DNA from 4 places in the Ensifer sp. 38_S197 genome. Region 1 is predicted to be linked to each of the others. Evidence: predicted binding sites of a transcription regulator. Region 1 holds the regulator's gene; each other region holds the start of a gene.
What was found. Region 1 encodes PhoB, which activates phosphate uptake and scavenging genes when phosphate is short. Its sites were predicted from a motif close to TGTCATNNANCTGTCAT; they were not measured.
Positions count from the first base shown of each region.

Region 2: AC1Z3V_RS22760 (PhoX family protein) is a predicted target of PhoB. The motif match lies at 2,910-2,926, and genes of this name have one in related genera.
Region 3: AC1Z3V_RS17730 (DUF47 domain-containing protein) is a predicted target of PhoB. The motif match lies at 3,271-3,287, and genes of this name have one in related genera.
Region 4: AC1Z3V_RS16695 (DUF1868 domain-containing protein) is a predicted target of PhoB. The motif match lies at 2,714-2,730, and genes of this name have one in related genera.

Region 1 covers NZ_JBXOVZ010000002.1:1,355,726-1,363,620, forward strand. The annotation lists gene pstC (phosphate ABC transporter permease subunit PstC) at 1-1,468, shown strand, start outside; gene pstA (phosphate ABC transporter permease PstA) at 1,465-2,787, shown strand; gene pstB (phosphate ABC transporter ATP-binding protein PstB) at 2,801-3,616, shown strand; gene phoU (phosphate signaling complex protein PhoU) at 3,667-4,380, shown strand; gene phoB (phosphate regulon transcriptional regulator PhoB) at 4,583-5,266, shown strand; gene AC1Z3V_RS19710 (GcrA family cell cycle regulator) at 5,335-5,856, opposite strand; gene AC1Z3V_RS19715 (aspartate aminotransferase family protein) at 6,278-7,477, shown strand; gene argF (ornithine carbamoyltransferase) at 7,581-7,895, shown strand, end outside.
Region 2 covers NZ_JBXOVZ010000002.1:1,992,417-2,000,311, reverse strand. The annotation lists gene AC1Z3V_RS22765 (DUF2339 domain-containing protein) at 1-2,706, opposite strand, end outside; gene AC1Z3V_RS22760 (PhoX family protein) at 3,002-5,014, shown strand; gene AC1Z3V_RS22755 (PaaI family thioesterase) at 5,249-5,758, opposite strand; gene recO (DNA repair protein RecO) at 5,883-6,629, opposite strand; gene AC1Z3V_RS22745 (L,D-transpeptidase) at 6,845-7,588, shown strand; gene AC1Z3V_RS22740 (hypothetical protein) at 7,614-7,895, opposite strand, start outside.
Region 3 covers NZ_JBXOVZ010000002.1:952,114-960,008, reverse strand. The annotation lists gene AC1Z3V_RS17745 (LysR family transcriptional regulator) at 1-22, shown strand, start outside; gene AC1Z3V_RS17740 (serine hydrolase) at 144-1,553, shown strand; gene AC1Z3V_RS17735 (inorganic phosphate transporter) at 1,599-2,603, opposite strand; gene AC1Z3V_RS17730 (DUF47 domain-containing protein) at 2,603-3,247, opposite strand; gene recF (DNA replication/repair protein RecF) at 3,452-4,576, shown strand; gene AC1Z3V_RS17720 (molybdopterin-synthase adenylyltransferase MoeB) at 4,712-5,473, shown strand; gene AC1Z3V_RS17715 (GNAT family N-acetyltransferase) at 5,481-5,951, shown strand; gene AC1Z3V_RS17710 (2-hydroxyacid dehydrogenase) at 6,003-7,007, opposite strand; gene AC1Z3V_RS17705 (SH3 domain-containing protein) at 7,190-7,741, shown strand; gene AC1Z3V_RS17700 (adenosine kinase) at 7,781-7,895, opposite strand, start outside.
Region 4 covers NZ_JBXOVZ010000002.1:709,325-717,219, forward strand. The annotation lists gene phaR (polyhydroxyalkanoate synthesis repressor PhaR) at 1-283, shown strand, start outside; gene AC1Z3V_RS16680 (hypothetical protein) at 395-796, opposite strand; gene rpmF (50S ribosomal protein L32) at 943-1,128, opposite strand; gene AC1Z3V_RS16690 (glutathione S-transferase family protein) at 1,274-1,921, opposite strand; gene AC1Z3V_RS16695 (DUF1868 domain-containing protein) at 1,918-2,664, opposite strand; gene mtgA (monofunctional biosynthetic peptidoglycan transglycosylase) at 2,767-3,507, opposite strand; gene AC1Z3V_RS16705 (polyprenyl synthetase family protein) at 3,686-4,600, shown strand; gene hisC (histidinol-phosphate transaminase) at 4,605-5,660, shown strand; gene AC1Z3V_RS16715 (LysE family translocator) at 5,744-6,385, shown strand; gene ispG (flavodoxin-dependent (E)-4-hydroxy-3-methylbut-2-enyl-diphosphate synthase) at 6,428-7,681, opposite strand.

The DNA.
Region 1 (7,895 bases):
TCTTTTGCTAATTGTTATTATTGGTTTCATTGCCTATTTTGCCGGTCGCGCACGTTCGCTGGCGCAGTCTGGCGGCAAGCTCTCCAACCTCCATTCCTTGCCGGGCTACCACGGTAGCTACGTCGCCATCTGGGCGATGCTGCCGGCGGCGCTCGTTCTCGGCACCTGGCTGATTGCGGCACCCATCTATATCGACGGAAGCACGCGCGCCGCCCTGCCGGATACTGTCCAGAGCCAGGGTGCGGCCGCTGTTCAGCTCGCGCTCGGCCAGGTCAAATCCGTTGCCGGCGGCCTGCTGCGCTTGAGCGGCGAGGAGCTTTCGGCGCTCGAAAGCGGTAACGCCAATCTTCGCTCGACGCTCGCATCCAAGGGCGTTGCCCTTGCGGGCGAAGGCGAGCCCTACATGGTCACCGTCGCCCAGCATTTCAACGCGATGACTGTTGCCAATCGCTGGTTCATGACGGCCGCCGTTCTGCTGGTCGCGATCGCCGGCGGCATCTACGCCATCCGCAACATTGCCACCCGCTTCCGTGCGCGCAACCAGGTCGAGCGGGTCATTCTCGGCTCGCTGATCGTCGCGTCTTCGATCGCCATCCTGACGACCGTCGGTATTGTCGCCTCGATGCTGTCGGAAGCCGGTCGCTTTTTCACCATGGTCTCGCCGTTCGAGTTCTTCTTCGGCACGGTTTGGGATCCGCGTTTCGCTGCAGCCGGCAGCGGTGGCGCCTCCGGTCAGTTCGGCCTTCTGCCGCTTCTCGCAGGCACGCTCTACATCGCCTTCGTCGCCATGCTGTTCGCGGTGCCGATCGGTCTCTTCGCGGCCATCTACATGGCGGAATATGCAAGCCCGCGCTTGCGTTCGACCGCAAAGCCGCTGCTCGAAGTGCTCGCCGGCATCCCGACCATCGTCTACGGTTTCTTCGCACTGGTGACCGTCGGCCCGTTCCTGCGTGACATCTCGGCGCAGCTCAACGGTCTTGTCACCGGCAACTACCAGAACTTCATCCAGGCGCAGAGCGTGGTCACCGCCGGCATCGTCATGGGCATCATGCTGATCCCGTTCGTATCGTCGCTTTCCGACGACATCATCACCCAGGTGCCGCGCGCGCTGCGTGACGGGTCGCTGGGCCTCGGCGCCACCCGCTCGGAAACGGTGAAGAAGGTCATCCTTCCGGCAGCCCTTCCGGGCATTGTCGGCGCGCTGCTTCTGACCGCGTCCCGCGCCGTCGGCGAAACGATGATCGTGGTGCTGGCGGCCGGTGTCGCAGCCCGCATGCAGCTCAATCCCTTCGAGCCGATGACGACGGTGACCGTGAAGATCGTCAACCAGTTGACGGGCGACCTCGAGTTCACCTCGCCGCAGACGCTGGTCGCCTTCGCACTGGGCATCACGCTCTTCGTCATCACGCTCGGCCTCAACATTTACGCGCTCTACATCGTGCGCAAATACCGGGAACAGTACGAATGACCGACATCGCTTCCCCGACCGTCCGGATTTCCGCCCGTCCCGCATCCGCCAAGCGTGATATCGGCATCAAGCGCCGTTATGCCGCCGAGCGCCGGTTCCGCGCCTACGGCATTGCCGCCATCAGCATCGGTCTCTTCTTCCTGGCGCTGCTGCTGTGGACCGTCATTTCCAACGGCTATACCGCGTTCCAGCAGACGACGATCACGCTGCCGATCGAATTCACCGAAAAGGTCATCGACCCCAAGGGCGAACGCACGAGCGACAGCAAGGTGCTGATGACTGCCAACTATCCGCTGCTGGTGCGCGAGGCGCTCGTCAAGCAGCTCGGCATCGATGCGAGCAAGCGGCCGCTGGTCAAGCAGGCGACCGACATGGTCTCTGCGAGCTCCCGTACGCTGCTGCGCGACATGGTCGTGGCGGATCCGTCCATCATCGGCAAGACCGTTCCGGTCACCCTGCTGGCAGAAGCCAACATCGACTCCGCCTACAAGGGGCAGATCGACCTCAAGGTCGAAGAGAGCAAGCGTAAGGTCAAGGACCAGCAGGTCACCTGGATGAACCAGCTTGCCGAGGCCGGTATCCTGAAAAAGAGCTTCAACACCGGCATCTTCATCTTCGGCGCCTCCAGCCGTCCTGAAGCGGCGGGCGTCGGCGTCGCCGCCCTCGGCTCGTTCTACATGATGATGATCGTGCTCGCGCTGTCGCTGCCGATCGGCGTTGCCGCCTCGATCTATCTCGAAGAGTTCGCGCCGAAGAACCGGCTCACCGACCTGATCGAGGTCAACATCAACAACCTCGCAGCCGTTCCGTCGATCGTCTACGGTCTGTTGGGCCTCGCCGTCTTCATCAACTTTGCCGGCATGCCGCGCTCGGCGGCTGTCGTCGGCGGCTTCGTGCTGACGCTGATGACGTTGCCGACGATCATCATCGCCACGCGCGCGGCCCTGAAGGCGGTTCCGCCGTCCATCCGCTCGGCGGCACTCGGTCTCGGCGCCTCGAAGATGCAGACCATCTTCCATCACGTTCTGCCGCTGGCGATGCCGGGCATTCTGACCGGTACGATCATCGGCCTTGCCCACGCGCTTGGCGAAACCGCGCCGCTGCTGTTGATCGGCATGGTCGCCTTCGTCGTCGACTATCCCGGTTCGCCGATGGAGCCGTCGACGGCGCTGCCAGTGCAGATCTACATGTGGGCCAACGAGGCCGAACGCGCCTTCGTCGAGCGCACCTCCGGCGCGATCATCATTCTTCTCATCTTCCTCGTCGTCATGAACCTTGGCGCCATTCTGTTGCGACGTCGCTTTGAGCGCCGTTGGTAGTGAGGTAATTTCTATGAACATCATGTCAGAAGCAGCAGTCGAGAAGGCCTTGGATCAGAAAATGAACACTGTGCCCTACAAGATGATCGGCAAGGATGTGTCGGTCTACTACGGCGAGAAGCGGGCGCTTTTCGACGTCAACCTCAACATCCGCGAGAATACGGTAACGGCTCTGATCGGCCCGTCCGGTTGCGGCAAGTCGACCTTCCTGCGCACGCTGAACCGTATGAACGACACCATCGAGAACTGCCGTGTCACCGGCAAGATCACGCTCGATGAGGACGACATCTACGATCCGACCATCGATGTGGTCGAGCTGCGCGCCCGCGTCGGCATGGTCTTCCAGAAGCCGAACCCGTTCCCGAAGTCGATCTACGACAACGTCGCCTACGGTCCGCGCATCCACGGGCTTGCCCGCACCAAGGCGGATTTCGACGAGATCGTCGAAACCAGCCTGCAGAAAGCCGGCCTGTTCAACGAAGTGAAGGATCGCCTGCATGAACCGGGCACCGGCCTTTCCGGTGGCCAGCAGCAGCGCCTTTGCATCGCGCGCGCCGTTGCCGTCAGCCCGGAAGTCATCCTGATGGACGAGCCCTGTTCGGCCCTCGACCCGATCGCGACGGCCAAGGTCGAGGAGCTCATCCACGAACTGCGCACGAACTTCACGATCGTCATCGTGACCCACTCGATGCAGCAGGCCGCCCGCGTGTCGCAGCGCACCGCCATGTTCCACCTCGGCAATCTCGTCGAGGAGAACGACACCGACAAGATGTTCACCAATCCGGATGACCAGCGCACCCAGGATTACATCATGGGCCGCTTCGGCTGAGGCCAATGACGGCTGCAACAGTAACTGGAAAGCGCCCGCAAGGATCGACGATCATGTCCATGCATATCATGTCCGCCTATGACGAAGAACTGAAGTACCTGACGCGCCGCATCTCGGAAATGGGCGGTCTCGCCGAGCAGATGGTCGCCGAATCCGTTCGCGCCCTGGTCAATTCCGACCTGGCTCTGGCGCAGAAGGTGATCTCGGACGACACCATCCTCGACGATGCCGAGCGCCAGATCGGCGAGAAGGCGATCGTCACGATCGCCAAGCGCCAGCCGGTCGCCGCCGACCTTCGCGAGATCATGGGGTCGATCCGCATCGCCTCCGACCTGGAGCGTGTCGGCGACCTCGGCAAGAACACCGCCAAGCGCGTGATCGCCGTCGCCGGTTCCGGCATCCCGCGCAAGCTTGCCCGCGGTCTCGAGCACCTCGCCGAGCTTGCCCTGGTGCAGCTCAAGGAAGTACTCGACGTCTATGCCTCGCGTTCGCCGGAAAAGGCCAACAGCATTCGCGAGCGGGACGAGGAGATCGATGCGATCTACACCTCGCTGTTCCGCGAGCTGCTGACCTACATGATGGAAGACCCGCGCAACATCACGCCCTGCACGCATCTTCTGTTCTGCGCCAAGAACATCGAGCGCATCGGCGACCACGCGACCAATATCGCCGAGACGATCTATTACATGGCAACGGGTGCCCAGCCGGAAGGCGAGCGTCCGAAGGATGACAATACGTCGACGTTGGGCTCGGTCAACGACTGAGCGTTAGACGCGCCGTTCGCAATGCATGCCCCGTGAATATCACCTGGTCGCGGCTCCGGTCGCGGCCCCGAATTCCTGTATCTGAAGCATGCGGCTTTCGCACTGCCTTTGAAAAACGCGGAAATGCTCCAGATTTAGAGTGTCTGAGCGCCGGCCCGGCCACTGGAGCCGCACGGCGCTCGCGGTAAGGAGACGTTACCTGATGTTGCCAAAAATCGCCGTGGTCGAAGACGAAGAGGCGCTGAGCGTCCTGTTGCGTTACAATCTGGAAGCGGAAGGCTTCGACGTCGATACGATCCTCAGGGGTGACGAGGCGGAGATCCGGCTCCAGGAACGCCTGCCCGACCTTCTGATCCTCGACTGGATGCTGCCCGGCGTCTCCGGCATCGAGCTTTGCCGTCGGCTGCGCCAGCGCCCGGAGACGGAGCGGCTGCCGATCATCATGCTGACGGCGCGCGGCGAGGAAAGCGAGCGCGTTCGCGGTCTCGCGACCGGTGCCGACGACTACGTGGTTAAACCCTTCTCGACGCCGGAACTGATGGCTCGCGTCAAGGCGATGCTTCGCCGGGCGAAGCCCGAAGTGCTCTCGACGCTGCTGCGCTGCGGCGACATCGAGCTTGACAGGGAAACCCATCGCGTTCATCGCCGCAGCCGCGAGGTTCGCCTGGGACCGACGGAATTCCGCCTGCTCGAGTTCCTGATGTCCTCTCCGGGCCGGGTCTTCTCGCGCTCGCAGTTGCTGGATGGCGTCTGGGGTCACGACATCTATGTCGACGAAAGGACCGTCGACGTGCATGTCGGCCGCCTGCGCAAGGCGTTGAACTTCTCGACCATGCCGGACGTCATTCGCACGGTCCGCGGCGCCGGCTACTCGCTCGAAAGCTGAGAGGGGCCAACGACAGGCAATTAAAAAGGGGCCGATCAGCCCCTTTTCTTTTGTTCCTGTGCGGAGCTTCAGCGCATCCGCCGACGCTCGGCCGACGGCTGGTAGGCAAGCCGTGCATGGAAGTTGCAATAGGGCGAGGACTCCGGCGAGTCATTGCCGCAGAAGTGGAATTCTTCCTTCAGCGGATCGCCGATCGGCCACTTGCAGGTGCGTTCGGTGAGCTGGGTCAGCTCAAGGCGGCGCGACATCGGCACGACCACGTCCGTGCTGATGCTGAAGTTCTGCTCGGCCACGAGATCGACTTCGATCTCTTCCTTGAGAACGGTGGCGCCGGACGGACGGGCAACGGTGCGGGTCGAAACGCGCGAGGCGTAGTTCGGAGCGCGCGGGGCCGAGGTCGGCCGCTTCGGGCGGGCCGCCGCCGTGGCGCTGCCGCCAGCCTTGGCGCGTCCGGGAAGGCTCAGGCGGTGAACCTTGCCGATGACAGCGTTACGGCTGACGCCGCCGAGCTGCGCCGCGATCTGGCTTGCGCTCAGGCCCTCGGACCAAAGCTTCTTCAGTTTCTCCACCCGCTCGTCAGTCCAGTTCATCTCTGCACTCTCCGTTCTCAGCGTTGGGGATGGCAGAATCCCTCACCGCACCCCGGCTGAACCCCGAGGTTGCAAACGCGATAACTCTTTTGGTGACTAGGTCCGCCGCATGCGTCTAGTAATTGAATGTTAACGTACTGACCGCTGGACTCCGTGGCAAGAGTCCGGGGAATCACGCCGAATCGAATTCGTAGTTTTCCCCAACTTGCTCGATCAGCGTTGCATTTTTGCAAGCCCTTCCGGCCGATTTTTTCGTCGCAGGGAAACGGGTCTCGCCATCGCGCTGCAAGGCTTGGTTTTGTTGACATTGCGGTGCGAAATGGGAATAGTGCCTGCGCCGCCGAAAGGCGGCATTTTTGATTTTTATCGGGCCGCATGAAGCTGCGGTACCGATGCCGATTGGAGTGAAGGAGAGCCTCGCATGACTGCAACCACGCCGCTTTACGATACCTACATGCGCGCGCCGTTGCGTTTCGAGCGAGGAGAGGGCGTCTGGTTGATCGCCGAAGACGGCTCGCGTTACCTCGATTTCGCCGCCGGCGTTGCCGTGAACTCGCTCGGCCACGCGCATCCGCATCTCGTCGAGGCGCTGAAGGCGCAGGCCGAGAAGGTCTGGCACCTTTCCAACCTTTACGAAGTTCCGGGGCAGGAAAGCCTTGGCCGCCGCCTGGCTGCCGTCACTTTCGCCGATCGGGTCTTCTTTACCAATTCCGGTGCGGAAGCGCTGGAATGCGCGATCAAGACGGCGCGGCGCTATCACTTCGCCAAGGGCCAGCCGGAGAAGTTTCACGTCATCACCTTCGAGGGCGCCTTCCACGGCCGCACGATCGCGACGATCGCCGCCGGGGGCCAGCAGAAGTACATCGAAGGTTTCGGACCAAAGGCCCCGGGCTTCTATCAGGTTCCGTTCGGCGACCTCGCGGCCGTCAAGAATGCGATCACCGAAGAGACCGCCGCGATCCTGATCGAGCCGATCCAGGGCGAGGGCGGCATTCGCCCGGCGACGAAGGAATTCCTGCAGGAACTGCGCGCGCTCTGCGACGAGTTCGGCCTGCTCCTGATCCTCGACGAGGTCCAGACCGGCGTCGGCCGTACCGGCAAGCTCTTCGCCCATGAATGGGCGGGCATCCGCCCGGATATCATGGCCGTTGCGAAGGGCATCGGCGGCGGCTTCCCGCTCGGTGCTTGCCTGGCGACGGAAGAGGCGGCGGCCGGCATGGTGGCGGGCACGCATGGCTCCACCTATGGCGGCAACCCTCTGGCGATGGCCGTCGGCAACGCCGTGCTTGACGTCATCCTCGCTGACGGCTTCCTCGCCCATGTGCGCGATGTGGCGCTCGTCTTCCGCCAGGGACTCGCCTCGCTGAAAGACCGCTACCCGGACGTCATCGAGGACATCCGCGGCGACGGCCTGATGCTGGGCATCAAGGTAAAGGGCCCCTCGGCCGATCTTTTGAAGGAAATCCGCGCCGAGAAGCTCCTGGCCGTGCCGGCGGGCGACAATGTGCTGCGCTTGCTGCCGCCGCTGACGGTGACGGCGGAGGAAGCGCGCGAGGGCCTTGCGCGCATCGAGCGCGCTGCCGAAGCAGTTCGGAAGGCCGGCGGCAACGCCGCTGCTTAACGGATAGGACCGACGCCGACACAGGGTGTTAGAATGACCCTCGTGCGTTCACGCGGAATGCGGGCGCACCACGGATCGATTTTTCAGACAGGAACCGAGTACGATGGCAGGCACCAGACATTTTCTCGATCTTTCGGCCGTGACGGCCGCCGATCTCCGGACGATCATCGACGACGCCCGCGTCCGAAAGGCGGCGACCAAGGCCGGAACCGCCGAGAAGCCGCTCGCCGGCAAGATGCTGGCGATGATCTTCGAAAAGCCGTCCACCCGCACACGCGTGTCCTTCGACGTCGGCATGCGTCAGCTCGGCGGCGAAACCCTGTTCCTGTCGGGCACGGAGATGCAGCTCGGTCGCGCCGAGACCATCGGCGATACGGCCAAGGTCCTGTCGCGCTATGTCGACGCGATCATGATCCGC
Region 2 (7,895 bases), 640 kb from region 1:
CAGTGCCCGCAGGAAACCTTCGAGGTTGGACATGTCGATCAGGAACACCTTCAGCACGGCGACGAAGACGAGAACGGCCGAAGCGATGCGGATGCTCTTGGCATGGAAGCGCGAACCGAGCACGAGCAACAACACGCCGAGCAGCAGCCAGATGACCGAATAGGTATAGGTTTCTCCCTGCAGGAAGCCCTTCCAATCCGCGATGTTTTCCCCCTGCCACGCACGGCGCACGGTAAGGCTGGCCCAAGCGAAGGCAAGGACCGCGCCGCTGACCGCGAGCGCCATGACATAGGGCAAAGGCCGTTTGTCGCGCGCATACCAGGCGAGCCCGGCATAGCCGAGCCCCGGCAAGAGATAGCCGATCAGCAGCAGATCGAAGAACGGGATACGGCCCAGCAGCTCCCCGCTGAAGTAAGGATTGAGGCCGAGGAGATGCGCAGACAGCACCGACAACATCGAGAGCGCGCCGAGGCCCATGCCGCCGTAACGGAAGACGGGACTCGGCGACTTCATGTCGAGGCTCATGAAGATGGCCGATGCTCCGATCGCCAGCAGCGTATAGATCGACTGCTCGCTGAGCGTCGGCACCGAACTGTCGAGCACGCCGCCGTTCATCGCATGGCGCACCAGGATCGCGAGCGTCAGCAACACGAAGAGGCTTGCCAGCGCCTGCAGGAGGTTGCGCACGCGCGTGTCCGGCCAGGACCTGAGGAAGTAGGCCGAACCGGCGAGGAGCGCGGCGGGAATGCCGTAGCCGGGCAATAGCGCGTTGAAGATGGGCGTGGTGCCGAGATTGCCGGCACCGACGATCGTCGGCTCCCAGGCGATGCGCCCGAGAACGACGACGGCCGCCGCGCCGGTCATCCAGGGCAGGATCGGCCAGGTGCGGATGCGCGTCGCGAGCGCGTAAGCCGTACCGAGCACAGCAATCGCAAGTGTCGTGACCAGCCCATCCGTCCAGGCATGGAGCGCAAGGATGAAGAACGCGAACGAACCGGCGACCAGCAGGCCAGCCGCCGTGTCGCGCGCCTCTGCCCCGCCGTCACGGCGGTAAAGCCAGTCCGCCAGCGCGAGCAGCGCGGCGCCGAGGACGAGCGAGTACAGGCCGTGCGGCAGATCGAAGGCGTAGTTGCCGGTCATCAGGAACGACATGGCCGTCAGCGCGATCGGAACGCCTGCGGCAATGCCGGCCCAGAGGGTCGAATATTGCGGATGCGTGACGAGGCGGCGCGACAGCACGAAGCCGCCGAGCATCACGAACAGCGCCGCAAGCAGCATCGCGGTGATCATGGCGGTCCGCCCGGGCAGCACGATCGTCGGGAGAGCATCGGCCAGCGAGGGATCGAGATAGGCGAGCACGCCGCTCAGCGCCGTCAGGCTCCAGACGCCGGCGACTGCGCCGACCGCGGAAAGCACGGCGGGATAGACCGCCGTCGTCCGCCACGCTCCCAAAGCCGCCAACGCCGCAATGACCACGGCAAATTCCGTCACCGGATATTTGACCGCGGTCACCGCAGGGCTGATGAGAAGGAGCGCCAGAACCGTGGCGGCGATGGCCGCGGAAATGGAAATTGCCGCATGCGGCGGGATAAACAGTCGCTCCCACGGTCCGGCAACGGCGCCACGTCGCTCCACCTCGTCAGGCATCTCGGTCGCGGGCGCTGCCTCCGTAGCCCCCGGCCAGACAAGACCGATGCCCGCGATCATCACCAGCAGCGCAAAGGCGACCGGCAGCGGTTCGAATGGCGAGACCGCACTGATATAGGCAAGCCCCCAAAGCCCGATGCCCGCATTGGCCAAAGTCGGAACCACGGTCCAGGTCCGCAGCCGCGAGGCCAACAAGGTCGCCACCCAGACGACCGACAGGAAACCGAAGAGCACCCAGGGGCGCGGCTCGTCGCTCGAGACGAGTGCCGGCGTTGCGAGCGAGGCAAGCAAACCGAGGCCGGCGAGCGCCTGCCCATGCAGCAGCGACAGACCGACGGTCGCCAGCGAGATTGCGGCGAGGAGAACGAATGCTGTACCGGTGCCGATATAGCCGTAGATGTCGTAGGCGGCATAGGCGACGCCGAAAAGGGTGACGGCACCGGCCGCCGTCAGGATGCCGGGGATCATCGCGTTCTGGAACTCATTGGCGATGACAGGCACGGCGCGCCTGCGAATGACGTCCCCCGCCGCCATCAGCAGGAGGCCGAACAGGGCGGCAAGTGTCAGGCGAACCGCCGGGCTCAGGAGGCCGGCATCGATCGAATATTTGACCATGAAGACGCCGCCGAGTGCGAGCGCGATGCCGCCAACCCACACGGCCCAACGCGCACCGAGGCGGCTTTCAAGGCTTTCGGCCTGACGGGTCGCGGCCATGACCGGTTGCGGCGCTTTCGTGCTGGCGGCGATCGTCTCGTCGCCCTCGATGCCTTCCGCCGCTTTCTCCGCATTGCCAAAGATCCGGGTGCCCTCGTGCACGCTGGCCGGCAGGTCGACGGTGGTGTCCTCGGTCGTCTCCGTTTCCGCCGGCAATTCGGGCGCAGCGGCGAACTCTTCGCTCGCAGCTTCGGCTTGAACGCCTTCGCGCGACGAGGCTTTCAGGCTTGCGACCTCCGCCCTCAGGGTGGCGAGTTCACGCTCCAGCCGCTCGGCCGTCTTGCGGCCGCCGAGAAAGGCGGCAAGCGCCAGGATAACGGCAAAAAAATCAAAGAGTTCGAACATGGTTTCCCCTGACAGTCGCACATGCAAACCGCGCGCAACCATACAAACTTTTACGCGCCCGCCAAATCTCTACAGCGCCGCGCGTCTCATCCGACGTGCAAAGATCGCTGCAGCACCCTGAATTGCCGCATGTTTCCTTAAATCGGAGACGGATTAAGGAAACATGCAGTAGACGGGCGAGCGCTGTAATCTCTTCACGGAAATGTCGCAGAAGTGTCATCGGGCAACTGATACAGGCGGATGAGCACCGCCGTCCCGCGCGGTGGTTTCCATCGTTCAACCAGGAGACCCGATCATGGACAAGCATCTCGGCCAGACGGAAGAGACCGAATTCAAGACGCTGACGGAACGCAGGGAAGAGCTGGAAGACATCGGCCACAACTGTTCCACCAATCCGACGATGGGCGACATCATCCATCGTCGCTTCTCGCGTCGCTCGTTCATCGGCGGCTCGCTTGCCGTTGCTGCGATTTCGACGACCGTCAGCCCGCTCGCTCTCCTGACCGCCGAGGAAGCACGCGCCGAAGAAGGTTCGCGTTTCGACTTCACCGAGATCGAAGCCGGCGTTGATGAAAAGCACCATGTTGCCGAAGGCTACGATGCCGATATCCTGCTGCGCTGGGGCGACAAGATCTTCGCCGACAGCCCGGAGTTCGACCCGAAGAACCAGACGGCCGCCGCCCAGGAAAAGCTCTTCGGCTACAACAACGACTATGTCGGCTTCATCCCGCTCGACGGCAGCGCCGACCACGGTCTCCTGGTCGTCAACCACGAATACACAAATGCCGAACTGATGTTTCCGGCCTTCGCCAGCGTCGTGAAGGAAAAGGTGACGAAGGACGGCAAGGAAGTCGAGGAAGAGAAGGTCGTTCTCGGCGAATATACCAAGGAACTGGTCGACATCGAGATGGCCGCCCATGGCGGCACGATCATCGAGATCCGCAAGGTGGACGGCAAGTGGCAGCCGGTTCTCGACGGCAAGCACAACCGCCGCATCACCGTCAACACCGAGATGCAGATCACCGGCCCGGCCGCCGGTCATGACCGCCTGAAGACGCCGTCCGATCCGACGGGCAAAAAGGTCTTCGGCACGATCAATAACTGCGCCGGCGGCGTCACCTCCTGGGGCACCTACATGATGGCCGAAGAAAATTTCAACGGCTATTTCGGCGGCGAGCTTGCCGAGGACCATCCGGAATACAAGCAGCTCAAGCGCCTGGGCGCACCAGGCGGCCAGTATGAATGGGCCTCCTTCCATGACCGGTTCGACGTCTCCAAGGAGCCGAACGAAGCCAATCGTTTCGGCTGGATCGTCGAGGTCGATGCGCGGGACCCGACTTCGGTGCCGAAAAAGCGCACCGCGCTCGGCCGCTTCAAGCATGAAGGCTGCGAATCGATCGTCAACAAGGATGGCCGCGTCGTGCTCTATTCCGGCGACGACGAGCGATTCGACTATGTCTACAAGTTCGTGACCAAGGGCAAGTTCAACCCTGATGATCGTGCCGCCAACATGGACCTCTTCGACGAAGGCACGCTCTATGTCGCCAAGTTCGAGGAAGACGGCACCGTCACCTGGATGCCGCTGGTCCACGGCGAGGGCCCGCTGACCGAAGCCAACGGCTTCGCCTCGCAGGCCGACGTGCTGATCAACACCCGTCTTGCCTCCGACGCACTCGGCGCCACCAAGATGGACCGTCCGGAAGACGTTCAGCCGAACCCGAAGACGGGCAAGGTCTATGTGATGCTGACCAACAATACCAAGCGCAAGGCCGAACAAGTCGACGCCGCCAACCCGCGCGCCAAGAACGCTTTCGGCCATATCGTCGAGATCACCGAGACCGACGGCGACTTCGCTTCGTTGAAGAGCCGCTGGGACGTGCTGCTGAAGTGCGGCGATCCAAGCGTTGCCGACGTCGGCGCTTCGTTCTCGACCGCCACCACCAAGAACGGCTGGTTCGGCATGCCCGACAATTGCGCCATCGACGCCGACGGTCGCCTCTGGGTGGCGACCGACGGCAACAACCAGAAGGAAACCGGCCGTGCCGACGGCATCTGGGCGATCGACACGGACGGCGCAGCCCGTGGCACGTCGAAGCTCTTCTTCCGCGTTCCGGTTGGTGCCGAAATGTGCGGCCCGTGCTTCAACCCGACGTCGGATACCTTCTTCCTCTCGGTCCAGCACCCGGGCGACGCCGGCCTTGCCACCTACGAGACGCCGGCAACCCGCTGGCCCGACTTCAAGGATGACATGCCGGTTCGCCCGGCCGTCGTCGCCGTGACCAAGCAAGGTGGCGGCCGCATCGGCTGATCAGGACTGCGGATCGCAAACGAGACGCCGCGCAGCTCTGCGCGGCGTCTCGTTTCCGGAGTTGTTTTTTAGTGGCGCAATTCCGGACGGAAAACCGCTTCGCACTTTTCCTGGAATTGTAGTTGAAGTGACGCAATTCCGGACGGAAAACCGCTTCGCACTTTTCCTGGAATTGTAGTTGAAGTGACGCAATTCCGGACGGAAAACCGCTTCGCACTTTTCCTGGAATTGCTTTTAACGCCGCAGATTGTCGATCGGGAAGATCGCGCAGGTTTCGGTGCCATGGGCCAGCAGCTTGCCGTTTCCGTCACGAAGCCAGGCTTCCGATGTCGCGATCGTCCGGCCGCGATGCACGATGCGCCCCTCGCAGAAGACCTCACCCATGCCGGGCAGCAACGGCCGCACGAGGTTTACCTTGAACTCGACGGTCGTATAGGCTTCGCCCGGCTTCACCGTGGTGAAGACGGCGCAGCCGAGCGCGGAATCCATGATCGTCGCCGTCCAACCGCCATGAACCGTGCCGAGCGGGTTGAGATGTTCCTCGGTCGGCAATCCCTTGAAGACCACCCGGCCCTCTTCCACTTCGCTCAGTCCGAACCTCAGTGTCTTGGACATCGGCGGTGCCGGCAGCTCGCCGCTCAGCAGATCCTGCATCGCCTTGAGACCGCCGTCACGGGCGACACGGTCGAGCGACAGCACGCCGATGCCGGATACGGACATGCCGGGATAAAGCTCTTGATACATCGATAACTCCTACTGCATGTTGCCTTTAATCGTTGCCGATTAAAGGACAAAAACATGCAGCACTTCAAAGTGCTACAGCGACCTTTGCGCGTCTGATAAGACGCGCAAAGGTCGCTGTAGGGGATCAGGCGGCGGAGGATTGCGCTTTCAGCGCTTTGAGTGCCGCATGGACGAAGCCGTCGCGCGCGGAAGATACGTCGAGGCCGCGCGGCTCATAGACATGGCGGTTGAGGAAGAAGGCGGTCAGGCGGAAGGCGGCGGCAAGGCTATCGTAATCCGCTGCCCGGCGCGTTTGCGCGGAAAGGAACTCCGGCAGCGCCAGCATCCGGTCGGCGTAGCGTTCCCCCGCCGCCCGGCAGACCGCCCTGCCCGATTTCGGCGAGACATAGACCAGTTCGGTGCGCGCACCGGTCGCGACACATTCCGTGAGGTCGAGCCCGAATCCGAGGTCATTGAGGACCGCAAGCTCGAAGCGCACGAACAATTCTCCGGCATCGGCCGGATCGGCGAGATGATCGACGATGACGGTCAGCGCCTCGTAGAGATGCGGATGCGGGTCGCGCTCCGGGAGGAGCCGCAGGAGCGCACCGAGAGCCTGGATGCCATAGACCGAGGTTGCCGTCTCCATCAGCCGGGCGGCACGCAACTCCACCGGTTCGATGCGGAATTCACCCATATGCTCGTCAAGCCGGGCGCGCCAGGTCACTTCCACCGAATTGCCCGGCTGCAGCACCGGCTGCATGATGCGCGAGCGGCCGGAGCGCACCATGCCGAGATGCCGGCCGTGGGTGGCGCTCATGACCTCCACGATGGCCGAGCTTTCGCCGTGCCGCCGTATCCCGAGAATAATGGCCTGATCGCTCCATTGCATGGATATGGCATACACCCACGGTCGAAAGCGGATCAAGCCATGTTGCGAGCGCAAGCGCGACGCGGCCGGGTGTCGCCTTTCGGCCACACTCACTGGTTGCCTCATTTGCGACATGCTGTCGCCGCCCCGACGCCGTCTTTGACATTAGAACGGAAGAGCGGCAAAAGCCGTGCCTCCCGCCCAAAATGACAATCAGCAGGATCAAAATTTTCATTATGTGTGTGTCCCGGAACAGCGCCGGCCGCCTGGCGCAGCTCTTCGCCCTTCTTCTCGCCACCTCGACGCTCGCCAGTTGCGTCACCACGTCGGGGCCGGCCAAGCCGAAGGGACCGGATCCATACTATGTGGCGATGTACGGGCCGCTCCCGAATGAGAAGTTCCCGCTGGATGCGATCGATATCAGCAAGGTCGACAAGCGCTATCTGCGCCAGCAGGTCGCCTATCAGACGCATGAGCCGCCGGGCACGATCGTGATCGACACGCAGAACCGCTTCCTCTACCTCGTCCAGGATGGCGGCATGGCGATGCGCTACGGCATCGGCGTCGGCAAGGCCGGCCTGGAATTCGCGGGCGAGGCGCGTATTGCCCGCAAGGCCGAATGGCCGCGCTGGACGCCGACGCAGGACATGGTGGCGCGCGAGCCCGAGCGCTACGGCCCGCTTGCCGGCGGGATGGAGCCGGGTGTGCGCAACCCGCTTGGACCGCGCGCGCTTTATCTCTTCCAGGGCAACCGCGACACGCTGTTCCGCATCCACGGCACGACCGAGGCCTGGTCGATCGGCAAGGCCGTCTCCAGCGGCTGCATCCGTCTCTTCAACCCCGATATCATCGATCTCTACAGCCGCGTGCCGCTCGACTCGCGTGTCGTGGTACTGCAGGCCGAACCGCCGATGACGGAGCCGGCCGCAGGCGTGCCCATGGCGAGCGCTGCAAATGGCGGCCTGCCCCCGGCCTATTGATACCTGCTCGGCGGAGGCCGGGCGCCTACCAGGCGTCCGGCCTCCGCACCATGTGCACGATATTGGCCGGGTTCATGATCCAGCCGCCGCGAAAGCCTTCGCCGAGTTCTTCCACTGAATCGCATCGCACGACACCCTTGCCAGCGAGGTGATCAAGGGCGGCTGCATGATCGTCGGTGAACAGTTCGAGCCAGACCTCGGCCTGGCTGTAGTTCGGCGCCTCGTCGATCCAGAGTTGGTTGGGCCCAAGCTTGAAGCCGATGGCAGGCAGCTTCTCCTTGATCGGCTCGAGGCCGACAGCGTCGCG
Region 3 (7,895 bases), 400 kb from region 1:
TCCGCCCTATTGGGATCCGTGACGCATTTCTGCAACCTCGGCGCAATCGTTGCCGGCGATAGTTCCTCACCGATTGCCGATCAAGTCTCGACAGAAGCTTGATCGAAGTCGGCTAGCATCCTTTTCACCTTTGCAACCAAAGATTGTCTTCCTATCTTTTCATCATGCGGACCTTCTTGCTGAACTGGATCGTCGTCATGACGCTTTGCACCACCGCCCATGCGGGTTCCCCTTCCACGGCCCCGACCGATGCCGAAATCCTAGATATTCTGACCGAGCGCATCGACAAGCAGCAGCAGTCGATCGGCATCGTCGTCGGCATCACCGACGCCAATGGCCGGCGCATCGTCGCGCACGGCCATCCCGCCAAAGGCGACCCGCGTCTCGTCGATGGACGCACCGTGTTCGAGATCGGCTCGGTCACCAAGGTATTCACCGCACTGCTGCTCGCCGACGCGGTCGAGAGAGGTACGCTCGGCCTCGATACGCCTGTCGCGACATTGCTACCGTCCGGAGTGACGATGCCGGAGGACAAGCAGGTTCCGATCACGCTGGCAGACCTGGCGACGCACATGTCGGGCTTGCCGCGGCTACCGAGCAACCTGGCGCCGGCCGACATCACCAATCCCTATGCGGACTACGACACCACCAGGCTCTACAGCTTTCTCTCCGGCCACAAACCGCTGCGCCGCCCGGGTGTCGAGCACGAATACTCCAATCTCGGCGCGGGGCTTCTCGGCCACGTGCTGGCGCTGAAGGCCGGGCTTTCCTATGAGGATCTTGTCGGAAGACGCATCGCCAAGCCGCTCGGCCTCAAGGATACGGCCATCACGCCGCAGCCAGACTGGTCCGAACGCCAGGCAACGGGCCACGATGCGGCACTGGAGCCGGTGAGAGACTGGGATCTCAACGCGCTGCAGGGGGCCGGTGCCCTGCGCTCCACCGCGGAAGACCTGCTGATCTTCCTCGAGGCCGCCATGGGGAAAACGCCATCACCATTGGCGTCCGCCTTCGCCACCCTGCTGGCGACACGGCAGCCGCTCGGCGAGGGCGCGGGCGAGCAGGCGCTGGGCTGGGTGATTTCCGGTAAGGGCGACGAGCAGGTGATCTGGCACAATGGCGGCACTGGCGGCTATCGATCCTTCGTCGGCTACCGTTCGTCGACCGGGATCGGCGTCGTCGCCCTGTCGAACACGTCGACCGAAGTGGGCGTCGACGATATCGGCCAACATCTGCTCAACCGCAACGTCCCGCTTGCGCCCGCCATCGTCCGGCGCACTGCCATAACGGTCGATCCGGCGACCTACGATGCCTATCTCGGCACCTACAGGCTGGCGCCGGGTTTCGACCTGACGATCTTTCGTGACGGCAATCGGCTGTTTGCCCAGGCAACCGGCCAGGACCGGCTTGAAATCCTTCCGGAGGCCGAGCATCGGTTCTTTGCGAAGCTCGTCGATGCGCAGATCAGCTTCACGCTCAACGGCACCCGCGCCGAAAGCCTGACCTTGCATCAGGGCGGGCGGGACAGCCCTGCGCCGCGCGTAGAGAAATGATGCCTATCTCCCGCCCCAAAAGGCGGGAGATAGTCCCTGTATCGATCAGAACAGCAGATCGATCGTGAAGTAGGCGAGGGCCGAGATCGCCGCCGCTGCCGGCATGGTGATGAACCAGGCAATCACGATATTACCTGCAAGCCCCCAACGCACGGCCGAGACGCGCCGCGCCGCGCCGACGCCGATGATCGCGCCGGTGATGGTGTGCGTCGTCGAAACCGGAATGCCGAGCCAGGTGGCGGCAAAGAGCGTGATCGCTCCGCCCGTTTCGGCACAGAAGCCCTGCATCGGATTGAGCCTGGTGATCTTCGAGCCCATGGTGTGAACGATGCGCCAGCCGCCGAACAGCGTGCCGAGCGCGATCGCCGCCTGGCAGGTGATCACGACCCAGAAGGGAACGTAGAACTCCGAACCGAGATACCCTTGCGAGAAGAGCAGAACGGCGATGATGCCCATGGTCTTCTGCGCGTCATTGCCACCGTGACCGAGAGAATAGAGCGACGCCGAGACGAACTGCATCACGCGGAAGGTGCGATCGACGGCAAAGGGCGTCTGCCGCACGAACAACCAGGAGACGATCAGCACCAGCATCAGCGCCAGGAAAAAGCCGATCGCCGGCGACATGAAGATGGCGCCGACGGTCTTGAGAAGACCGGTCCAGACGATGGAATTAAAGCCCGTGCTGGCAAGGCCGGCGCCGACAAGGCCGCCGATCAGCGCGTGCGACGAGCTCGACGGAATGCCGAACAGCCAGGTGACGATGTTCCAGACGATCGCCCCCATCAGGGCCGAGAAAATCACCAGCGGTGTCACGATACCGGGATCGATGATGCCCTTGCCGAGCGTCTCGGCCACGTGCAGACCGAAGAACAGGAAGGCGATGAAGTTGAAAAAGGCCGCCCATAGGACCGCATATTGCGGCCTGAGCACCCGCGTCGAGACGATCGTCGCGATGGAGTTGGCGGCATCGTGCAAGCCGTTCAGGAAGTCGAAGAACAGCGCGATGGCGATCAATCCCGCGAGCAACGGAAAGGCGAGCGTCGCATCCATCAGACGTTCTCGATCACGATGCCGCTGATTTCATTGGCAACGTCCTCGAACCGGTCGATGACTTTTTCCAGCTGGCCATAGATCTCGCTGCCGACGATATAGGCCATCGCGTTGCCCGTGCCGTAGCGGTGGAACAATTCCTTGAGGCCTTGCTCGTGCAGTTCGTCGGAATGTCCCTCGATGCGGGTGACCTCCTCGGCGATGGCGATAAGGCGGTCGTGATTGGCGCCGATGCGGTCCAGCAGCGGGACAGCCTCGGCAATCAGGTGCGCAGCCCGGCCGACGATCGCGCCCATTTCGCGCATGCCGGGTTCGAAGCTCTTCTGTTCGTAGAGCCTGATCGTCTTGACCGTCTTGTGCATCATGTCGATGGCATCGTCCATCGACTGGATCAGGTCCTTGATGTCGCCGCGGTCGAAGGGCGTGATGAAGGAGCGACGGACTGCCAGCAGCACTTCGGCAGTGATGTGGTCCGCTTCATCTTCGAGCGCGACGATGCGGTCGCACTGTTTCTCCATGTCATCGCCGCCGGCAAGCAGCTTGTCGAGCGCCTCGGCGGCGCCGACGACGGTGAGCGAGTGTTTCGCGAAAAGCTCGAAAAAGCGATCCTCGCGGGGAAGTAGTTTGCGGAACCAAGCCAGCATCACAAATATGTCCATTCGTGGATTGTCATGAAACTGTCATATTGGACCGGAGCGCCCAAGAAAAGCACCTGATCCAAGGGGTTTGTCGCCTTTCCCCCGCCGAAATCGGCCAAGTTGCACCGATATGGACAGGTATGCCGTTTCACCTTGCCTTGGCGCCTGCTTTCGTCCTAGCTGGCGCCCAACCTCGAATCCGGACTGCCGATGCCACACAAGGTCTTTCTCAACCGCCTGAAGCTCACGGAGTTCCGCAACTATGCGGCCCTCTCGCTGGAGCTCGACCAGCGCCACGTGGTGCTGACGGGAGAGAACGGCGCCGGCAAGACCAACCTGATGGAGGCGGTCTCGTTCCTCTCTCCCGGTCGGGGCTTGAGACGTGCGGCCTATGCCGATGTCACCCGTGTCGGCGCCAGTGACGGCTTCTCCGTCTTTGCCGCTGTCGAGGGCATGGACGGGCCGGTCGAAATCGGCACCGGCACCGCCGGCGTGACCGAGGGGCAGTCCCGACGATTGCGGCTCAACGGAACGCCCGCGGCGAGCGTCGACGAGCTGACCGATCACCTGCGCGTTCTCTGGCTGACCCCGTCGATGGACGGCCTCTTCACCGGGCCCTCTTCCGATCGGCGGCGCTTTCTCGATCGGCTGGTGCTTTCGCTTGATCCGGAACATGGCCGCCGCGCCAGCGAGTTCGACCGCGCGATGCGCAGCCGCAACCGCCTGCTGACCGAGTTTCGCCCGGACCCGGCCTGGCTGACCGCGATCGAACGCGAGATGGCTGGCCTCGGCGTTTCCATGGCGCTGGCGCGGCAGGAAATGCTCGGCCTGCTCACCGCGCTCGTCGAACGGAACGTGGACGGCGATGTTTTTCCGTCGGCGCGGCTGGCGCTATCCGGATTTCTCGACGACGAAGGTCATCGCCCGGCCTATGATCTCGAAGAGCAATATCTGACGATGCTGCGGGATGGACGGCCGCGCGACGCAGCGGCAGGCCGCACGCTCGACGGGCCGCATCGGAGCGACCTGCTCGTTCGCCACCGAGAGAAGGATATGGAGGCGGCACGCTGCTCGACCGGTGAGCAGAAGGCGCTGCTCGTCGGCCTGGTGCTGGCGCATGCACGTCTCGTCGGCGACATGACCGGCCACGCGCCGATACTTCTGCTCGACGAGATCGCAGCGCATCTCGACATCAACCGGCGCGCGGCCCTGTTCGACCTCGTCGACGGCCTCGGCGGCCAGGCCTTCATGACCGGCACGGACCAGGCGATGTTCGAGGCACTTGGCGATCGCGGCCGCTTCCTGACCGTTTCGCACGGCAGCGTTACGGGATAAGCAGGAGCCGGATGAGGAAAGTGTTTGCGGTTTTCGCACGGAACCCGCTCTCCCTCATGGGCGTCGATCACGTTTATGATTTGGTCGAGCCGATCCAAGATCTAGAGATCGGCCGCCGCCGAGGAGGATGTTGCCATGACCGGTGAGAACAAGCTCGACCAATCGGAGATCTCGCGCTACGCCCGCCATATCGTGCTTCCGGAAATCGGCGGCGCTGGCCAGCAGAAGCTGAAGGCGGCGAACGTGTTGGTCATCGGCGCCGGTGGTCTCGGCGCGCCGGTGCTGCACTACCTCGCGGCCGCCGGCATCGGTCGCATCGGTATCGTCGACGACGACACCGTTTCGCTCTCCAACCTGCAACGGCAGATCATCCATCGCACCGAGGACATCGGCCGCGCCAAGGTCGAGCGGGCGGCGGAAGCAATTGCCTCGCTCAATCCGCATGTCGTCGTCGAAGGCCACCAGATCAGGCTTAACCCCGACAATGCCGAGGCGCTGTTCCGGCAATATCACCTGGTGGTCGACGGCTCGGACAATTTCGACACGCGCTACCTCGCAGCCGATACCGCGGCCAAGGTGGGCATTCCGCTGGTGACCGGCGCCGTCGGCCGCTTCGACGGATCGCTGACGGTGCTGATGCCGTACAAGGCCGGCGCGGACGGCCGGCCGAACCCCTCCTATCGCGATCTCTTTCCCGAAGCACCGCCGGCGGGCGTCGTGCCCTCCTGCGCCGAAGCGGGCATCGTCGGCGCCTTGACCGGCGTCATCGGCACGCTCCAGGCGATGGAAGCGATCAAGGTGATTGCCGGTTTCGGCGAGCCGCTCGTCGGGCGGCTGTTGATGTATGACGCGCTGACGGCGCAGTTCAACACCATCCGCTATCGTCGCAGAGCATAGGCCGACCATGGTACAGATCTTTCGCATCGACGAAACATTCGACCGGCACGAGGAGCTGCTGGCGCTTATCCTCGGTGCCTTCTCCTACATGGACGGGCAGATCGACCCGCCCTCGTCGGCGCATGCATTGAACATCGAATCGCTCCGGCAAAAGATCGCTGACGAGATCGCCTTCGGCGTCAGCGACGGCGAAAGGCTCGTCGGCTGCATCTTCTGCAAACCCGAGGCCGATTGTCTCTATATCGGCAAGCTCGCGGTTGCTCCGCAGACACAGGGCAAGGGCATCGGCCGACTGCTGCTCGCGGAAGCGGAAATGACGGCGCGATCGCTCGGCCTTCCCGCACTGCGGCTGCTGACCCGCATTGAACTCGTCGACAACCACCGCGCCTTTGCCGCCTGGGGATTCGTCCAGAGCGGCACGATGTGCCATCCCGGCTTTACCCGGCCGACGGCAATCGAGATGCGCAAGACGCTCTAGCTTTCAATCGGGACGGACAGCGGCACGTCGGGGCCGTGCGGCGTTTCGCGATCAATCGCGGCCCGGAAGCACGCGGTCCGGCGGGCGGTGACCGTCGAAGAAGGTGCGGATGTTGATCACCACCTTGTCGCCCATGTCGATCCGGCCCTCGAGCGTCGCCGAGCTCATGTGCGGCAGCAGCACGACCTTGCCTTCGCCGGCGAGCTTGATCAGCTTCGGATTGACGGCCGGCTCATTCTCGAAGACGTCGAGACCGGCGCCGGCGATCTTGCCTTCGCGCAGGCACTTGATCAGCGCCGTCTCGTCGATGATGCCGCCACGGGCGGTGTTGACGATGTAGCTGTCAGGTCGCATCAGCGCCAGGCGGCGGGCCGAGAGCAAATGATAGGTCGCCGGCGTCGACGGGCAGTTGACCGAAACGATATCGACGCGGGCAAGCATCTGGTCGAGGCTGTCCCAGTAGGTCGCCTCCAGCATCTCTTCGGTCTCCGCCTTCACCCGGTGGCGGTTGTGGTAGTGGATCGAGAGGCCGAAGGCCTTGGCACGGCGGGCAACGGCGGTGCCGATCCGGCCCATGCCGACGATGCCGATGCGCTTCCCCGCGATACGACGGCCGAGCATCCAGGTCGGCGACCAGCCGGCCCATTCGCCCTTGCGGTCGGTCAGGATCTGCGCACCCTCGGCAAGCCGTCGCGGAACCGCGAGAATGAGAGCCATCGCCATGTCGGCCGTGTCTTCGGTCAGCACGTTCGGCGTGTTGGTGACGGTGATGCCCTTGCGCGCGGCGGCATCGACATCGATGTTGTCGACGCCGTTCGAGAAGCTGGCGATCAGCTTCAGTTGCGGGCCGGCCTGCTCGATCAGCGCCGCATCGATGCGATCGGTCACCGTCGGCACCAGCACGTCGGCGCGTTTCACCGCCGCGACAAGCTCCGGCTGGCTGCGCGGCGTGTCGTCGATGTTCAACTCCGCGTCGAAGAGTTCGCGCATGCGCGTCTCGACGATATCCGGCAATTTGCGGGTGATGTAGACCGTGGGCTTCTTCTTGCTTGTCATTGCTGCGACGGGCCTTGTTGACGGGTCTTTAACCAAGTTGGGCGATACTTTCTCCCTGTAGCCGCATTTTCTACCAGACCCCACCGGGAAGACAAACAAAACTCGCGTCGTCGTCCCCGCGATTTCAGCCCGCGGACTGGGCCTCGAATAAACTGCGCCTGCATGAGCTATTGCCACGGATAATGAGCTTCGTCATGCGTCATGTCATTTCCAGATTCTCGTTCTCGTTGATCGCCGCCTGCCTTGGCGCCGGGATCATGACGTCGGCGGCTTACGCTCAAGCCGCCAAGGGCGCCAGCGGACTGCCGCTGCCGCGATTCGTCAGCCTCAAGTCCAAGAGCGTCAATCTCAGGATCGGCCCGAGCGTCGATTACGCGGTCGCGTTCCGCTACATGAAGCCCGGCGTGCCGGTGGAGATCATCCAGGAATACGATAACTGGCGCCGTATCCGCGATGCCGACGGCACCGAAGGCTGGGTGAACCAGGCGCTGCTTTCCGGCGACCGCACGGCGGTGGCAGCGCCCTGGATGCGCGGCAAGGGCGAAGGCGTCTTCGTCAACATGCGCCGCGACCCGCAGGGAACGGCCCCGATCACCGCCCGCATGGAACCTGGCGTCATCGTGCGTGTCGGCGAGTGCAATGGCGACTGGTGCCATGTCGAGACGCAGGGCGTCGAAGGCTGGATCGCCCAGAGCGAGATCTGGGGTGCCTATCCGGGCGAGGCCTTCAAGTAAGGCCGCGCCCGCTTTTCGCAAGATTCAAATCAGGGCGAATCAGGCGAGACCGGCCTGCTTGGCGGCGGTTGCCAGCGACACCATCGGCCGCGGTCCGATCTGACCGATGACGATTCCGGCGGCGAGGTTGCCAAGCTTGCTGCAATCTTCGAGC
Region 4 (7,895 bases), 650 kb from region 1:
GCATTCTATGCAGGCTTTCACTGAGCAGCAGTCGCAGATGCGCGAGCAGATCAACAAGGCCTTCGGTGACACGCCACTCGGCAAAAACCTGCAGGTTCCGCTGCAACTTGTCGAAGAGCAGGTCCGTCGCAACACCGAGATGTTCCATCAGGCGATGCAGATGTTCTCGCCATTCATCACCGCCCCGCCGGTGAAGGAAAGCAAGAAGGCCGAAGCCAAGGATATTGACGAGCTCAAGGAGCAGCTTCGCGCGCTTCAGACCAAGCTCGACAATCTCGGCTGAGCGCGCTTTCCTCGTGAAGGCGGGTGAGTTCGGTCCCGCCTCGTTTCCCGTCCAGCAGAAAAATACTTTGAATTGGGCCAGCGCCCCGGATCGGCCGGATCGTCGCGCGCTTCAAAGGCCGATCGACACGTCCCGGCCAGCCGAACGCATCGAGACGGCAAAACCGGCGATGACGTCGATGAAACTGATCGTCATCAGGATGAAGAAGAGCTGGGTCGCCGCCGGCGCCAGCAGCAGGAATTCGATCAGGAAGACGATGAACAGGATCATCGACAGCAGGTGATCCATCAGCGCCCGCGTGCTCGTGCGGGTCGCCTTCAGCAATTCGACGAACAACAGCAGCAGCGCGACGACGATCAGAAGGTCACCGAAGCGCATCGTCCAGGTCGCGCCCGACAGCATGGACAGCGACAGCATCTCGGCGTTCAGCCCGGCGATACCGCCAAACATTCCGATCATCGCGAGATTGTAGATGGCGAAAGGCAGGATCAGCAGCGGAACGGCAGCGAGCATCGGGCACGAACTCCTTTGCCGCGTCTTGCGGCGTCTTCAGGTCAGGCTCCTGCTGATAGCACAGGGTCCAAGCGAGAAAATGTCAGACGCAAAACAAAAGGGCCGGCAGAGCCAGCCCTTTGAACCTGATCCGCGAACGGAAACGCTTATGCGTTTTCCTTCGGGGTCAGAACCTGACGGCCACGGTACATGCCGGTCTTCAGGTCGATGTGGTGCGGACGGCGCAGTTCGCCCGAGTTCTTGTCTTCGACGTAGGTCGGAGCCTTGAGGGCGTCAGCGGAACGGCGCATGCCACGCTTGGACGGGCTCGTTTTTCTTTTCGGTACAGCCATTTCATTCTCCACTTATCGGGCAAACACTGTTCAGCAGCCGAAATGGCCGTGTCAAACAGATGTCAATCACGGAAATTTGGCGCGCTTATACATGGCCAACTCCTGTTTGACCAGTCCCCAGCCACAATTTTTCGACTCGACCGAGTCAGACCTCGTCTTCGGGAACGACCCACGGCTCGGCGCGGGCGGCCTCTTCCCACTTCCGGTAGGCGGGATGCGCCTTCATCCGCTGCATGTAGCCGAGCACTTCCGGATCCGCAACGAGATCATAGACGTCGAAACGGTTGACCACAGGAGCGTACATCGCGTCCACCGCACCGAAGGCGCCGAAGAGGAACGGACCGCCGGATTGGGCGAGCGCCTCCTTCCAGATCCGCTCGATGCGGGCGATGTCGGCGCGAACGTCTGCATCCACCTCGAGAGCCCGCTTTTCCCGGCGGACGTTCATCGGACAGGCGCCGCGCAGCGACCGGAAGCCGGAGAGCATCTCCATGGAATAGCTGCGCGCCCGGGCACGGGTCTGGCGCTCGGCCGGCCAGAGCCCGGCATCGGGAAAGAGCTCGGCGACATATTCGATGATCGCCAGCGACTCCCAGACAAGCAGATCGCCATGTCGCAACAAGGGCACGCGTCCCGTCGGCGAGACGGCGCGAATATCGGGATTGCCGGCCGCGAAATCGAAGGGAATGACCACCTCCTCGAAATCGATGCCCGCGGCGGTCATCGCCATCCAGGGCCGCATCGACCAGGATGAATAGTTCTTGTTGCCGACGTAAAGCGTAAGTCCGGTCATTTAGGATCCTTGATTGCTGCCTTGATTGCGGGTCTGTCCGAGAAAACGATCAGTTCCTCGAAATGGTTCATGTCCTCGAAGGAGCAGAAGGCCGGGGGATCGAGCTCGATCACCGGCGCCCGCTCCGTGAGGTAGGCGAGTTGTTCGCTCAGCATCGCCTGCCAGCGCGGCAGTGCCGCGTCATCGAGCCAGTCGATGACATAGGCGTAGGTGATGTGGAACGCGTAGTCGTCATGGTCCGGATGGCGATAGCCGAAGGCTTCGGCGAAAGCATCGCGCCAGGCCTTGAGGCATGCGCGATCGGCTGCGCTGTCGCCTTCGAGCGCGAGTCCGGTCGGCGTGACGTCCGTCACGCGGGCCCGGAACGGCTCCAGCGGAACGAAGTGCTTCAGCTGCCCGCGATAGTGCTCCGTCATCACGTCGATCGGCGTATCGAGCGCCATGTCTGCCGGCCAGAAGGGCAGCCTGCGGCGGTATTCGATGATACCCTGAAAGATCGTCATATGCAGGCTGGACGGATGGGTGAAGGCGAACTGCCCGGCCTCGGGCATCGCCATCAGACGATCGCGCACCGCAAGCACGGCGGCCTCGGACGGCGAACCGGCGGTGACGTGGGAAACGACCGTGTTGCCCGGTTCACGCAGGAAACGGCCATCCGTTGCGTAGCGGGTTCCGAGATGCTTCGGCGGTACGTTGTTTGCGTTGCGGCCAAAGGAGAGAAGCGAGGGGGAAATCGAAGTCATGGGGCGATCGGGCCTTTCAAATGGAGAGAGACCCAGATGGCAGAACTCTACTACGCGAGCATGACATCGCCCGACGGCAGCTTCCAATGAAAAGGTCTGATCCTAATCATAAAGGCAGGTGATGTAGCCGCCGGAGCGGCTGGCGCGACGCTCGATCAAATTTGCCAGGCGCTTGAGCCCGCGACCGGGCTTGCCGGCATTGCGCTCCTTCGGATTGGGCAGCGAAACCGCAAGCAGCGCCGCCTGCCGCCGCGACAGCTTGGCCGCGGAAACCCCGAAGTGGTGGCGGGCGGCCGCTTCGATACCGTAGATTCCATCGCCCCATTCGGCGACGTTCAGATAGATCTCCATCATCCGCCGCTTGCTCCAGACGAAATCAGCGGCGATCGCCAACGGCAGTTCCATGCCCTTGCGCAGGAAGGAGCGGCCGTTCCAGAGGTAGAGGTTCTTGACCGTCTGCATCGGGATGGTGCTGGCCCCGCGGGTCGATTCCCCATCCAGGGCATCCTCCACCACGCCGCGCATCTGCCCCCAGTCGACACCGTCATGGACACAGAACTGGCCGTCCTCCGACATCATCACCGATTGCACCAGCACCGGCGCGATATTGTCGAACTCGACCCACTGACGGTCGTAGCCGCGAAGCAGAACGAGGTCGCGCAGCATCAGCGTCGAGACCGGATGAATGAACTCGATCAGGTAGAGAACGATCAGCGCATAGGGCAGCGCCACGAAACCGACGACGGCGAAAGCGATCTGGCGGCGCCTCGTACGCAGCGACCGGCGAAGCGAAGACCAGCGACTGGAAGGCACTTCGCCGTCCTCGCGCGCTTCCGGAACCATGTTCACGGCCTGACTGTCCACCTCGCTGTCCATCCGCCTCTCTTAGTGTATGGGCCGGCAAAGTTGAACGGGCTTTCAGGCAAAAGGCAAGGTGCGTACGCGGCTGTCCCAGGGAAAGCGCGCCGCTGCGACACGAATCCCCGTTGAAAGCCCTCTTCGCCCATGCCAAAGAGCGCGCATGAGCCAGGACACATCGCCTTTCACCCGCCGCCTCGCCAGCAATGCCCGCGCCGTCGAAGCTTTGCTCGAGCGCCTGCTCGGCCCGACGACGGAGGTCGATGAGATCGCCCGGCCGGCAAACCTGCTCGCCGCCATGCGCCACGGGGTGCTGAACGGCGGCAAGCGACTGCGCCCCTTCCTGGTGATCGAATGCGCCGATCTTCTCGGCGGCAGTATCGATGCATCCTTGCGCGTCGGCGCGGCGCTCGAATGCGTGCATTGCTATTCCCTCGTCCATGACGACCTGCCGGCGATGGACGACGACGATGTCAGGCGTGGCCAGCCGACGGTGCACAAGGCCTTCGACGAGGCGACGGCGATCCTCGCCGGCGACAGTCTGCTGACCTTCGCCTTCGACATCATCGCGGCGCCTGAAACACCACTGCCGGATGCCCAAAAGGTGGAACTGATCCTGGCGCTCGGACGGGCCGCCGGCCACGGCGGAATGGCCGGCGGTCAAGCGCTCGATCTTGCCGCGGAAAAGTCGCCACCCGACGAAGCCGGCATTGTCACGCTACAGGCGATGAAGACGGGCGCTCTCATCCGCTTCGGCTGCGAGGCCGGTGCGATTGTCGCCGGCGCGTCGAAGGACGACCGGGCGCGGCTTCGCAGCTTCGGCGAAAAGATCGGCCTCGCCTTCCAGCTTGCCGACGACCTGCTCGATCTCACCGCCGATGCGGCGACCATGGGCAAGGCAACCGGCAAGGACGCCGCCCGCGGCAAGGGCACGCTCGTCGCACTGCATGGCCAGGCCTGGGCAGAAGAACGGCTGGAACAACTGGTCGCAGAAGCCGAAGCTCTGCTCGAGCCCTATGGCGAGCGCTCCGCCATTCTCGTCGAAACCGCCCGCTTTATCGCCAACCGCAGGAGCTAAGCTCGTGAGCAAATACTGGTCGCCGATCGTCTCGAAGCTCAAGCCCTATGTTCCGGGCGAGCAGCCGCGTATCGCCAATCTGGTGAAGCTCAACACCAATGAATGTCCCTACGGCCCCTCTGAGAAGGTGCTCGACGCGATCAACGCCGCGGCAAGCAGCGATCTGCGCCTTTATCCCGATCCGCTGGCGCTGAAGCTCCGCCAGGCGATCGCCGCGCGCTTTGGCGTGACGGCGGAAGAAGTCTTCGTCGGCAACGGCTCCGACGAGGTGCTGGCGCATATCTTCGCCGGCCTGCTCAAGCACGACGCGCCGCTGCTTTACCCCGATATTTCCTACAGCTTCTATTCGACCTATGCGCGGCTCTTCGAGATCGACACGATCGAGGTGCCGCTGAACGATCGCTTCGAGATCGATCTCGCCGATTACGACCGGCCCTGCGGCGCGATCATCCTGCCGAACCCGAACGCGCCGACCGGCATCGGCCTGCCGCTTTCGGAAATCGAGCGGCTCGTCGCGAGCCACCCCGATCAGCCCGTCGTCATCGACGAGGCCTATGTCGACTTCGGCGGCCAATCGGCAGCAGCGTTGGTTTCGAAGTACGAGAATCTGCTGATCGTCCAGACCTTCTCCAAGTCGCGCGCGCTTGCGGGCCTGCGCGTCGGCTTCGCCATCGGCCAGCGCCCGCTGATCGAGGCGCTGGAGCGCGTCAAGGACAGCTTCAACTCCTATCCGCTCGGCCGCCCGGCCCAGGCCGGTGCCATCGCCGCGATCGAGGACGAAGCCTGGTTCGAGGAAACCCGCGCCAGAATCATCGCCTCCCGCGAGCACCTCACCGCGGATCTCGCCCAGCGCGGTTTCGAGGTGCTGCCTTCGTCGGCAAACTTCGTTTTCGCGCGCCACCCCGGCCATAGCGGCGAAACGCTGATGAAGGCGCTGCGCGAGCGCGCCGTGCTGGTGCGCCACTTCGCCAAGCCGCGCATCGGCGATTTCCTGCGCATCACCATCGGCACCGATCAGGAATGTGCACGCCTGATCGAAGCACTCGACGAGATCCTCTGAGATCTTGTCTCGGTGACATTTCGCTGTTTCAAACAGGCGATGAACTGAACTAGCTTCCGGCGATCGAGCCGGAGCTTTTTCGCATGTTCGACCCGACACCCTATCTGCCGCAGTTGCTCATCGCCTGGACCGCCTATCTGATCGGGACCGCCTCACCGGGACCGGCGATCCTGGCGATCATCACCACCTCGGTCAGTCAGGGGCGCAAGGCCGGCCTGGCGCTTGCCTTCGGCGTGCTCACCGGCAGCTACACCTGGGCGATGCTGACGGCGTCGGGCCTCTCGGCGCTCATCCGCGCCTATGGCCATGCGATCATCATCCTGAAGATCGCCGGCGCCTGCTATCTCTTCTGGCTCGCCTATAACGCGCTGCGCGCCGCCATGCGCAGCGACAGGCGTGCGATCGTGCCGACCGCGAAAGTACAGGCATCGTTGAAGCGGCTCTATCTCAAGGGGCTCGGCATCCACCTGACCAATCCGAAGGCGATCTTTTCCTGGATCATGCTGGTCTCGCTCGGCATGCCGGAGGGGGCGCCGGTCGGTGTCACCGCCACCTTCATCGGCGGCTGCATGGTCCTCGGCCTGATGACCTTCTGCGGCTTCGCGATCGTGTTCTCGCTTTCGCCGGTGCACCGCGCCTATCTCAGGTCCAAGCGGCTGATCGAGAGCCTGATGGCCGGCTTCTTCGCCTTTGCCGGGCTGAAGCTGCTGACGTCGCGGCTTTAGCTCCGAGGCCGTCCGGCGTCGGATTGCCCAGAGCGAACCCGTTTACTCGGCAGCCGCCTGGCCGCGGCCGTAGCGCTTCTCGATATAGTCGGAAACGAGCGCCTCGAAGTCGGCGGCGATGTTCGGACCGCGCAGCGTCATCGCCTTCTGGCCATCGATGAACACGGGCGCAGCCGGCATTTCGCCGGTACCGGGGAGCGAGATGCCGATATCGGCATGTTTGCTTTCGCCGGGACCGTTGACGATGCAGCCCATGACCGCGACCTTCAGGCCCTCGACGCCGGGATATTTCTCGCGCCAGACCGGCATGTTGCGGCGAATATCGTCCTGGATCTTCTGGGCGAGTTCCTGGAACACGGTCGACGTCGTGCGCCCGCAGCCGGGACAAGCGGCAACGACCGGAATGAACTGGCGGAAGCCCATGACCTGCAGCAGTTCCTGCGCCACCTGCACCTCGCGGGTGCGGTCGCCGCCGGGCTCCGGCGTCAGCGAAATGCGGATCGTGTCGCCGATGCCCTGCTGCATCAGGATGCCAAGCGAGGCGGAGGAGGCGACGATGCCCTTGGTGCCCATGCCGGCCTCGGTGAGGCCGAGATGCAACGCGTGGTCGGAGCGGGCCGACAGCATGGCGTAAACGGCGATCAGGTCCTGAACGCCGGAAACCTTGGCCGAGAGGATGATGCGGTTGCGCGGCAGGCCGATTTCCTCGGCAAGATCCGCCGAGAGCAGCGCCGACTGGACGATCGTTTCGCGCGTCACCTGCTGCGCCGTCAGCGGAAAACCGTTCGCCTGGTTCTCGTCCATCAGCCGCGTCAGGAGTTCCTGGTCGAGCGAGCCCCAGTTGACGCCGATGCGCACCGGCTTGTTGTAGCGGATCGCCATCTCGACGATCTCGGCGAACTGCTTGTCCTTCTTGTCCTTGAAGCCGACATTGCCCGGATTGATGCGGTACTTCGCAAGCGCCTCGGCGCAGGCCGGATGATCGGCAAGCAGCTTGTGGCCGATATAGTGGAAGTCGCCGACGAGCGGCACGTCGAGACCGAGGCGCTCGAGCCGCTCACGGATCTTCGGCACGGCGGCAGCACTTTCGTCGCGGTCGACGGTGATGCGCACCAGTTCCGAGCCGGCCTTGTGGAGAGCGGCCACCTGGGCCACGGTCGCATCGATATCGGCCGTGTCGGTGTTGGTCATCGACTGAACCACGACCGGTGCGCCGCCCCCGACGATCACGCCGCCGACATCGACGGCGACGGAGGCACGGCGGGGCTGCGGCTCGAAATCGAAGGCGGAAGACATGAAGGCCTCTTCGTGGGTCATCTCAGGCGGAGCGGGTCGCGTGCGAATATCGCAACGCTTTCCGTAATCAAGCTCCGGCTTTTCGCCCATCAGGTGGATGAGGAAAGCCTGCTTGTCAACGGCGACATCATGCCCTGACGGCGATTTGATGGCGGCCTTGCGCCAGAGGCCCTCATCCGGCCTGCACAGAACACGCTCGTCCGTGGCTCAACAG